3 regions of the Pantoea sp. SYBGC1 genome follow, and region 1 is predicted to be linked to each of the others. Evidence: predicted binding sites of a transcription regulator. Region 1 holds the regulator's gene; each other region holds the start of a gene.

The links. The regulator PhoB, encoded in region 1, activates phosphate uptake and scavenging genes when phosphate is short. The targets are predictions, from matches to a motif close to CTGTCATAAAACTGNCNNAT.
Region 2: a site for PhoB is predicted at 1,829-1,848, ahead of phoA (alkaline phosphatase). Genes of this name have one in related genera too.
Region 3: a site for PhoB is predicted at 1,981-2,000, ahead of ugpB (sn-glycerol-3-phosphate ABC transporter substrate-binding protein UgpB). Genes of this name have one in related genera too.

What each region holds. Positions count from the first base shown of each region.
Region 1 is NZ_JBXUNM010000003.1:327,524-330,798, forward strand. Features, by position in the region: gene phoR (phosphate regulon sensor histidine kinase PhoR) at 1-1,035, opposite strand, end outside; gene phoB (phosphate response regulator transcription factor PhoB) at 1,051-1,740, opposite strand; gene sbcD (exonuclease subunit SbcD) at 1,933-3,150, shown strand; gene AC2CF9_RS08875 (AAA family ATPase) at 3,147-3,275, shown strand, end outside.
Region 2 is NZ_JBXUNM010000001.1:777,788-781,062, forward strand. Features, by position in the region: gene AC2CF9_RS03660 (amino acid ABC transporter ATP-binding protein) at 1-298, shown strand, start outside; gene phoA (alkaline phosphatase) at 361-1,767, opposite strand; tRNA gene AC2CF9_RS03670 (tRNA-Ser) at 2,015-2,102, shown strand; RNA gene AC2CF9_RS03675 (RtT sRNA) at 2,148-2,276, shown strand; gene AC2CF9_RS03680 (hypothetical protein) at 3,015-3,227, shown strand.
Region 3 is NZ_JBXUNM010000010.1:43,165-46,439, forward strand. Features, by position in the region: gene AC2CF9_RS15130 (high-affinity branched-chain amino acid ABC transporter permease LivM) at 1-390, shown strand, start outside; gene livG (high-affinity branched-chain amino acid ABC transporter ATP-binding protein LivG) at 387-1,154, shown strand; gene livF (high-affinity branched-chain amino acid ABC transporter ATP-binding protein LivF) at 1,156-1,869, shown strand; gene ugpB (sn-glycerol-3-phosphate ABC transporter substrate-binding protein UgpB) at 2,094-3,275, shown strand, end outside.

The DNA.
Region 1 (3,275 bases):
GCGCAGCCAGCTGATATGGATATGCGTGCCTTCCGGCGTGTGGTTAACCGCGTTATAGACCAGGTTAGAGATAGCGCTGCGCAGCTGCTCGTCATTTCCCAGTACGCGTAAGTGAGGATCGGTATGGAAGTGAATAACATGGCGCCCCTGGCTCAGCGTTTCCGCTTCGCGCTGCAGCAGATGCAGCATGGCCGGTACATCAACCCGCTCTTTAAGATCGAGCGCCGGAGCCGCCTCGATACGCGACAGCGTCAGCAGCTGCCTGACCAGGCTGTCCATGCGCCGGGTCTGCTCCTGCATCGTGCCCAGCGCTTTGCTGCGCGTTCGCGCATTCATCGCCTCATCGTCCATCATCTCCAGATAGCCCTGCAGCACCGTGAGCGGCGTACGCAGTTCATGACTGACGTTGGCAAAAAAGTTGCGGCGGGCGCCCTCCAGCTGATGCATCTGGGTCACATCGCGCGCCACCATCAGCCACTGCCCCTCGCTGTAAGGCATCACGCGGAACTCCATGTGCCGCTGATTATTCAGCACTACCGTCAGCGGCCGGGCAAAGTCGCGCTGGCGGATATAGCGGGAGAATTCGGGATAGCGCAGCAGGTTGAGAATATTCTGGCCGTTATCCTCCGGCCAGCGCAGCCCCAGATGCTGCTGGGCGAGGCCGTTGCACCAGAAAATGGTTCCCTCTTCAGTGGTCAGCACCACGGCATCCGGCAGCGACTCCGCACCGCTGCGAAAGCGCCTGATCAGGTTTCCCAGCTCGCGGCGGCGGCGGCGGTTACGCAGCTGCATCTGGTAGAGGCCATAAAACAGCGGTTCCCAGCTGCCGCGCCCGGTGGGCGGCGTCATTGATCGGTCGACCCACAGCCAGTGGGAGAGCCGCATCAGATTAGTAAAGTGCCAGGCCAGAACGCCTGAGACGGCTGCCAGCAGCCACCACGACAGATAACCAAACAGCAGGCCGAGCAGCAGCGCAGGCAGACAGGCCAGCGCCAGCTCGGTCAGTAATCGCTTCCAGGAGAGGCGTTCCAGCACGGTAGCAGGCTCCGTTTAGTAGCGGGCAGAGAAACGATACCCTGTTCCGCGTACGGTTTGCACCATACGATCGTGGCCGGAGATTTCCAGTGCTTTACGCAGGCGACGAATATGCACATCTACGGTGCGATCTTCGACATAGACGTTGGTGCCCCAGACGTGGTTCAGCAGCTGTTCGCGGCTGTAGACCCGCTCCGGATGCGTCATAAAGAAATGCAGCAGCTTATATTCGGTTGGCCCCATCTCCAGCGGCGTGGTCTCCGACATCACGCGATGTGAGGAGGGATCGAGACTCAGCCCCTGCATCTCAATCACCTCTTCGACCGCCATCGGGGAGATGCGCCGCATGACGGCTTTAATACGCGCCATCAGCTCTTTCGGTGAGAACGGCTTGGTGATGTAATCATCTGCGCCCACTTCCAGCCCGCGCACGCGATCCTCTTCCTCACCGCGCGCGGTCAGCATCATGACCGGGATATCGCGCGTCATGGCCTCGCGCTTCAGATGTTTAATAAACTGAATGCCGCTGCCGCCGGGCAGCATCCAGTCCAGCAGAATCAGATCGGGCCAGGGTTCAATCAGCCGGCTAATCGCGCTGTCATAATCTTCCGCTTCAATGGGCTGGTAGTCGTTCTGTTCCAGCACAAAACATAACATTTCCCGGATGGGCGCTTCATCTTCCACAACCAAAATGCGCTTGGCCATTATTGCTCCTGCGAGTGTGACGGGATGTCACTGGGATATGCGGCGTCATTATGCGTCAGTTTTATGACACTTTTATGAAAAACCCGGCGGGTAAGCAAGAGATAAAAACCACCCCCGCACCGGCAAAAACGTCTTTTTTCCTTTGTGCCCGAAGCCGTTATACTGGCCGCCAGCTTTCAGGCAGGACACCCCATGCGCATTATTCATACCGCAGACTGGCACCTCGGTCAGTTTTTTTACAGCAAGAGTCGCGCCGCCGAACACCAGGCTTTTCTTGACTGGCTGCTCCGGCAAATTGCTGAGCATCAGGTTGATGCACTGATCGTGGCAGGCGATCTGTTTGATACCGGTTCGCCCCCCAGTTACGCCCGTGAAATGTTTAACCGGTTCGTGGTCGCGCTGCAGCCCAGCGGCTGTCAGCTAATTGTGCTGGCGGGCAATCACGATTCGGTCGCCACGCTGAATGAGTCGCGCGAACTGCTGGCCTGCCTTAACACCCGGGTGATCACCAGCGCCACCCCCGGCGGCGAACAGCAGGTGCTGACGCTGACGCAGCGTGACGGATCGCCGGGCGCGCTGCTGTGCGCCATTCCCTATCTGCGCCCGCGCGATATTCTGCGCAGCCGGGCCGGTCAGTCCGGGCGCGACAAGCAGTTATCGCTGCTGCAGGCGATTGAGCAGCATTATCAGCACTGCTATAGCGCCGCCGTGGCAGAAAGAGAGCGGCTGGATAAGCCGCTGCCAATCGTCGCTACCGGCCACCTCACTACCGTGGGCGTGACCAAAAGCGACGCGGTACGTGATATCTATATCGGCACGCTGGATGCGTTTCCGGCGCAGGCATTTCCGCCCGCAGACTACATTGCACTCGGCCATATTCACCGCGCGCAGCGGATTGCCGGCACGGAACATATTCGCTACAGCGGCTCACCGATCCCGCTCAGTTTTGATGAGAGCGGACGTGATAAAAGCGTCTGGCTGCTCGATTTTGGCCACACGCTGGAGAGCGTAACCGCGCTGACCATACCCGCCTTTCAGCCGATGCAGATGCTAAAAGGATCGATGGCAGAGATTGAGGCGCAGCTGGCACAGTTTGCCCGCTATGAGGGATTGCTGCCGGTATGGCTGGATATCGAGATCACCACGCAGGAGTACCTCACCGATCTGCAGCGGCGTATTGAACAGCTCACGGCCACGCTGCCGGTAGAGGTGCTGCTGGTGCGCCGCAGTCGCGCGCTGCGTCAGCGCAGCCTGGAACGGCTGACAAATGAGACGCTGAGCGAGCTGAAAGTCGAAGAGGTTTTTGCCCGTCGCCTGGCTCAGGAGTCAGAGCTGGATGCGCAGCAGAGTGACGGACTGACCCGTCTGTTTCGCAGCGCGCTGGCCGCCCTGGAGGATCCGTCCGCATGAAAATTCTGACGCTACGTTTTAAAAATCTCAACGCACTGCGCGGTGAATGGCTGATCGACTTCCGCCAGGAGCCGTTCGCCAGCAACGGTCTGTTTGCCATCACGGGCGCTACCGGCGCCGGCAAA
Region 2 (3,275 bases), on a different contig from region 1:
GCGCGTTGCTATTGCACGGGCGCTGGCGATGGAGCCGGAGATCATGCTGTTCGATGAGCCGACCTCCGCGCTCGATCCTGAGCTGGTCGGCGAGGTGCTGAGCGTCATGAAAATGCTGGCGCAGGAAGGCATGACCATGGTGATTGTCACACATGAAATGGGATTTGCACGCGAAGTGGCAGATCGCGTGATGTTTATGGATCAGGGGATCATTCAGGAGCTGGACACGCCGGATGTGCTGTTCACCCGGCCGCAAAATCCGCGTACTCAGGCGTTTCTCAGCAAAGTGCTGGGGTGAGACTGCTCCGGTAAAAACAAAAATCCACGCCGCAGCGTGGATTTTTTCTGTCTGCTATCCGCTTATTTAAGCGCCATCGCATTTTTTAGCGTGAAGAACAGATCGGTCTGATCGGTCAGCCCTACCACGTTTGCCGCGTGCGGTCCGTAGGCAGCAATGCGCAGCTGAGCACCGGTGTGCTCCTGCGAATCCTCTTCCGAGTTGCCGTAGCTGATGGTCATTACCGCACCATCTTTCGTGTTCAGCGCCTGGGTCAGGCCCGGCGCTTTGGTGCCGTTCTCAACAATCTGACTGCTGTGCGCGTGGTCGGCGGTGACCACCACCAGCGTATCGCCATGTTCGCGGGCATAAGCCAGCGCCACCTGGACCGCTTCATCGAGATCCACCGTTTCGCCAATCTGGCCGCACGGGTTAGCCGCGTGATCCTGTTTATCGATTGACGCGCCCTCAACCTGCAGGAAGAACCCTTTCTCATTTTTGCTCAGCAGGTCGATCGCTTTTGTCGTCATCTGCGCCAGCGTCGGCACCGATGCCGGACGATCCTGATTAACCTCACAGGTCACCACCGGTTTATCGATGTTGCCATGATAACTGGCTTTGGGACCCTGCCAGCGCACCGGCATATTGCCCGGTGCAAACAGCCCTAGCAGCGGCTGCTGCTGGGTGGCCTGCCGGACCGCGTTCATTGCGTCCAGGTTTTCTACCAGCTGATAGCCGCGCGCCTGCGCCTGTTCATACAGCGTTCTGCCTTTATAGTCGCCTGCTTTAGCCACCTCGTTAAAGCTTTTTGCACCGCCGCCCAGCACCACATCCGGCCGGGTCAGCAGCATTTGCTCGGTAATTGAGCCGCGGCCGCCCTGCTCTAAGGCGTTGCCCGGGCAGAGTTCGCTGGTTTTCTCCGGGCCATAGCATTTGCGCGAGGTGACATGTGCCATTAGCGCCGCTGGCGTAGCATCCTGCAGTTCGGCGGTAGAGACATTGCCGGTTGCTTTGCCGGCCGCTTTGGCCAGCTCAAGCAGCGTGGTTTGATCCTGCCCATTAATGTCGACGCCAATCGCCCCGTTATAGGATTTGGTGCCTGTGGCCCACGCGGTGGCGGACGCGGCAGAGTCAGTGACGTAAGAGGGTTTATGCGTTTTTTTATCCAGCGAATAGTGCGTGTACTGCCCGGTAAGCGGAAGCGCATCAATACCGGCAAAAAAGCCGCCCGCACCCATCGCAAGATTACGTGCCGCGGTGATCTCAGAGTCACCCATGCCGTCGCCAATCAGCAAAATGACATTTTTCGCCGTCTGATTACTCAGCGAGGCTTTCAGCGCCTCAGTCTGATCGCTGCTCAGCCGACGCGCGCCACCATGCTGCGTCAAATCGCCAGCTGCCGCTCTATTGTATGTTGTAACATCTGCCACCGCGGAGGTGGCGATCAGCGAAGCCAGCAGTGAAACCGTCAGCAGAGGTAAGTGTTTCATTCTTCAGCATCCTTATCAGTGAGACAACCCGGTTATTTTCGCTGCCAAGTCTGCGTCAGCGGGATGACATTTTTGTGTCAGACGCGCAACGTTTCGATGACAATCGCCGCGAAGCGAACAGGGTTAATACAATCTGCGCAGAGCTTAAGCAGATAGAAAAAAAGGAGAAAATAGCGCTTGACCCTTTTCAGCTAACTCCCTATAGTAGCGCCCCGTTGACCCAGTGCGGTTAGCAAAAAAAATATGTGGTGAGGTGTCCGAGTGGCTGAAGGAGCACGCCTGGAAAGTGTGTATACGGCAACGTATCGGGGGTTCGAATCCCCCTCTCACCGCCACAAATTTGAAGAAGAGCCTGAACTCACGTTCAGGCTTTTTTTTGCATATTGCACAGTGAGAGGGGTATGAGAACCCCCGACCGGGTTCGACGGTGAACCCTGTTCACCGGACAGCGGAGCCTGCGACGCTGCCCGCAGGGTGAGCGAAGCGAATCAATCCCCCTCTCACCGCCACAAACGTATAGCAGGTACATCATCTCCTTTGAAAAGATAGATAATGCCGCGCTAGCAGCTTTTATCGGGGTTCACTATGTGGCTAACCGTTATCTCTTGCCGGAAAAATTCATCAGCTGAGGGCTCTTAAAGAGCTTTCCTTACGTTATTGCGGCGTAAAACGCACGGGTATGGTGTCATTCATAGTTTCCGGACGTATTTATGCATTCCAGACATCATTTATGCCCCGCATCCGATTGCCAGGGCGCCATAAATGGCGCCCCTACAGATTCGTATCTAAATACGTTAAAGGACACACCTCCGGCACCACTCGCAGGGGACGCATTTATGCGTCCCTGCCGTCGTTTATGCCCCATACCCGATTGCCAGGGCGCCATAAATGGCGCCCCTACAGATTTGTGCCCAAACACGTTAAACGACACACCTCCGGTGTTGCCCGTAGGGGACGCATTTATGCGTCCCTGGCAGATTTGTGCAATGCATATTATTGGATTCAGGTGCCCACTCCTGACCGCCATGAACCATCATCAGTAAACTCAGGCCGCAGCCCTGCTTCACCTCTGCTAAACTGACCTGACAGCAACATTCAGCGGGCATAAACCGGATGCGGATAACAGCTACCTCTTTCGTTTAACCCTGCTGAAAGCGATGCCGTTTTGCGGACGCCTTTTATATTGTGACCAAAATGCTCAGAGCCGTAAGGCCTGAAGAAACATATGTTTTATTAAGGAAAAAATTATGGATGATGTAGATCTGGCACAGGAACGAGAAGCCGCTCATCTTGAGAGCGCCCTGTTTGCCCGCAAACCACGCCTGGTGAGCACAACGGGCAACTGTATCTGGTGCAGGGATGAAAGCGTGGTGGCCGATACTGCATTTTGCTCTGCAGAGTGCGGTGAGGACTATCACAAGCACCAGCGTGAAATGAAACAGCGTATCAACGGCGAATAAGCCAGCCGGGGCGGGAAATGTCTGCTAAAACAAGCCTGAACGCGCGTT
Region 3 (3,275 bases), on a different contig from region 1:
GAAGATGAGATCGCCTGCCGCTCGCTGGGTTTAAGTCCGACGCGCATCAAGCTGACCGCCTTTACCATCAGCGCCGTATTTGCCGGTTTTGCCGGGACGCTGTTTGCGGCGCGCCAGGGCTTTGTCAGCCCGGAGTCGTTTACGTTTGTCGAATCCGCGTTTGTGCTGGCTATCGTGGTACTGGGCGGCATGGGGTCGCAGCTGGCGGTGATCCTCGCGGCGATCCTGCTGGTGGTATCGCGTGAACTGATGCGCGATCTTAATGAGTACAGCATGCTGGTGCTGGGCGGCCTGATGGTGCTGATGATGATCTGGCGTCCGCAGGGGTTACTGCCGATGAAGCGTCCGCATCTGAAACTGAAAAAGAGCAAACAGGGAGAGCAGGCATGAGTCAGCCTTTATTAGCCGTTGAAGGCCTGATGATGCGTTTTGGCGGCCTGCTGGCCGTCAACAATGTGGCACTGGCGCTGCATCCGCAGGAGATTGTTTCGCTTATCGGACCTAACGGTGCCGGTAAAACGACCGTGTTCAACTGCCTGACCGGCTTCTATAAGCCAACCGGCGGCACCATTAAATTGCGCGATCGACCGCTACAGGGTCTGCCGGGGCAGAAAATCGCGCGCATGGGTATCGTGCGCACGTTTCAGCATGTGCGGCTGTTCCGTGAGATGACGGTGATTGAAAATCTGCTGGTGGCGCAGCATCAGCATCTGAAAAGCGGTGTCTTTTCCGGCCTGTTAAAAACTCCGGCGTTTCGCCGTGGTGAGAGCGAGGCGCTCGATCGCGCAGCCATCTGGCTGGAGCGTATCGGCCTGCTGGAGCTGGCAAACCGCCAGGCGGGCAATCTGGCTTACGGCCAGCAGCGCCGGCTGGAAATTGCCCGCTGCATGGTCACGCGCCCGGAGATCCTGATGCTGGACGAACCGGCCGCGGGCCTCAACCCGCGTGAAACGCATGAGCTGGATGCGCTGATCGCCGAGCTGCGCAGCGAGCACAAGGTATCAGTGCTGCTGATTGAACACGATATGAAGCTGGTGATGGGCATTTCCGACCGCATCTACGTGGTCAATCAGGGAACGCCGCTGGCGAACGGTACACCGGAACAGATCCGCAACAACCCGGACGTGATCCGGGCTTATTTAGGTGAGGCGTAAGATGGCAAACCCGATGTTAACGCTGCAGGGTGTAAGCGCCCACTACGGCCCGATCCAGGCGCTGCACAATATTAATCTGCATATCAGTCAGGGGGAGATCGTCACGCTGATTGGTGCCAACGGCGCCGGTAAAACCACGCTGCTGGGTACGCTGTGCGGCGAGCCGCGCGCCAGCAGCGGCACCATTGTGTTTGACGGAAAAACCATCACCGACTGGCAGACGGCAAAAATCATGCGGGAGGCGATCGCGATCGTGCCGGAAGGGCGTCGGGTGTTTTCCCGCATGACGGTGGAGGAGAATCTGGCGATGGGCGGTTTCTTTGCCAGCCGGCATGAGTATCAGACGCGTATTGAGCGGGTTTACCAGCTGTTTCCCCGGCTGGCAGAACGCAAAGTGCAGCGTGCCGGTACCATGTCCGGCGGCGAACAGCAGATGCTGGCGATTGGTCGTGCGCTGATGAGCCAGCCGCGTCTGCTGCTGCTGGATGAACCCTCGCTCGGCCTGGCGCCTATCATCATCCAGCAGATTTTTGACACCATCGAGCAGCTGCGTAAAGAGGGGATGACCATCTTTCTGGTTGAGCAAAACGCCAATCAGGCGCTGAAGCTTGCCGATCGCGGTTACGTGCTGGAGAACGGTCACGTAGTGCTGGAGGACAGCGGCGAGGCGCTGCTCTCTAACGAAGCGGTACGCAGCGCCTATCTCGGCGCCTGACCGGCCTGCGGCCCGGTATCCTGCCGGGCCGCCTTTCTCCTGCCTGCCGCTTTTTTTGCTAAAAAATGTGCACGACGTTCACGTTTTGCCGCCTGGCTGGCGCGTTTCTGTGTGTCATATCTCTGTCATATTTCGGTTATTTTTCTATCATCTTCCCGTGTCATGTTACTCCGCGAACAAAAAATGCGTGATATTGCGCGTACCTAACAGCACAGGAAAACTTTATGACCGCTTTAACGCTTCGTCCCCGTCTGATGAGTGTGTTGCTTGGTCTGGCGCTCAGCGGTAACGCGCTGGCTGCGACCGAAATCCCTTTCTGGCACTCAATGGAAGGGGAGTTAGGCAAAGAAGTTGACTCTCTGGCACAGCGTTTTAACCAGGCGCATCCCGATTACAAAATTGTGCCCACTTACAAAGGTAACTACGAGCAGAGCCTGGCGGCGGGGATTGCAGCGGTACGCACCGGTAAAGCGCCTGCGCTGCTGCAGGTCTATGAAGTCGGTACGGCAACCATGATGGCCTCGAAAGCGATTGTGCCGGTGCATGACGTGTTCAGCCAGGCTGGCGTGCAGATGGATGCGAAGCAGTTTGTGCCGGCCGTGGCGGGTTACTACAGCGACAGCAGCGGTCAGCTGATCTCTCAGCCGTTTAACAGCTCAACGCCGGTGCTCTACTACAACAAAGATGCCTTTAAAAAAGCGGGGCTCGATCCGGAGCAGCCGCCAAAAACCTGGCAGGAGCTGGCAAAAGACGCCGCTGCGCTGCGTAAAGCCGGCATGAGCTGCGGCTATGCCAGCGGCTGGCAGGGCTGGATCCAGATTGAAAACTTCAGCGCGTGGCATGCGCTGCCGGTAGCCAGTAAAAACAACGGCTTCGACGGCACCGATGCGGTGCTGGAGTTCAACAAACCGGTGCAGGTGCGGCATATCCAGATGCTCGAAGAGATGAACAAAAAAGGTGATTTCACCTACTTTGGACGCAAGGATGAGCCGACCGCCAAGTTTTATAACGGCGACTGCGGGATCACGACCGCCTCTTCCGGTTCGCTGGCGGATATCAAGCACTACGCCAAATTTAACTTCGGCGTTGGCATGATGCCGTATGACGATACCGTGCCTGAAGCTCCACAGAACGCCATCATCGGCGGCGCCAGCCTGTGGGTGATGAAAGGCAAAGATGCGGCTACCTATAAAGGGGCGGCGGAGTTTATGAAGTTCCTCGCGCAGCCGGAGATTGCCGCCGAATGGCATCAGAAAACCGGCTACCTGCCGATCACTACCGCCGCCTACGAGCTGACCAGAAAGCAGGGTTTCTATGAGAAAAACCCGGGCGCGGATATCGCTACCCGGCAGATGCTCAACAAAGATCCGCTGCCGTACACCAAAGGGATGCGCCTCGGCAATATG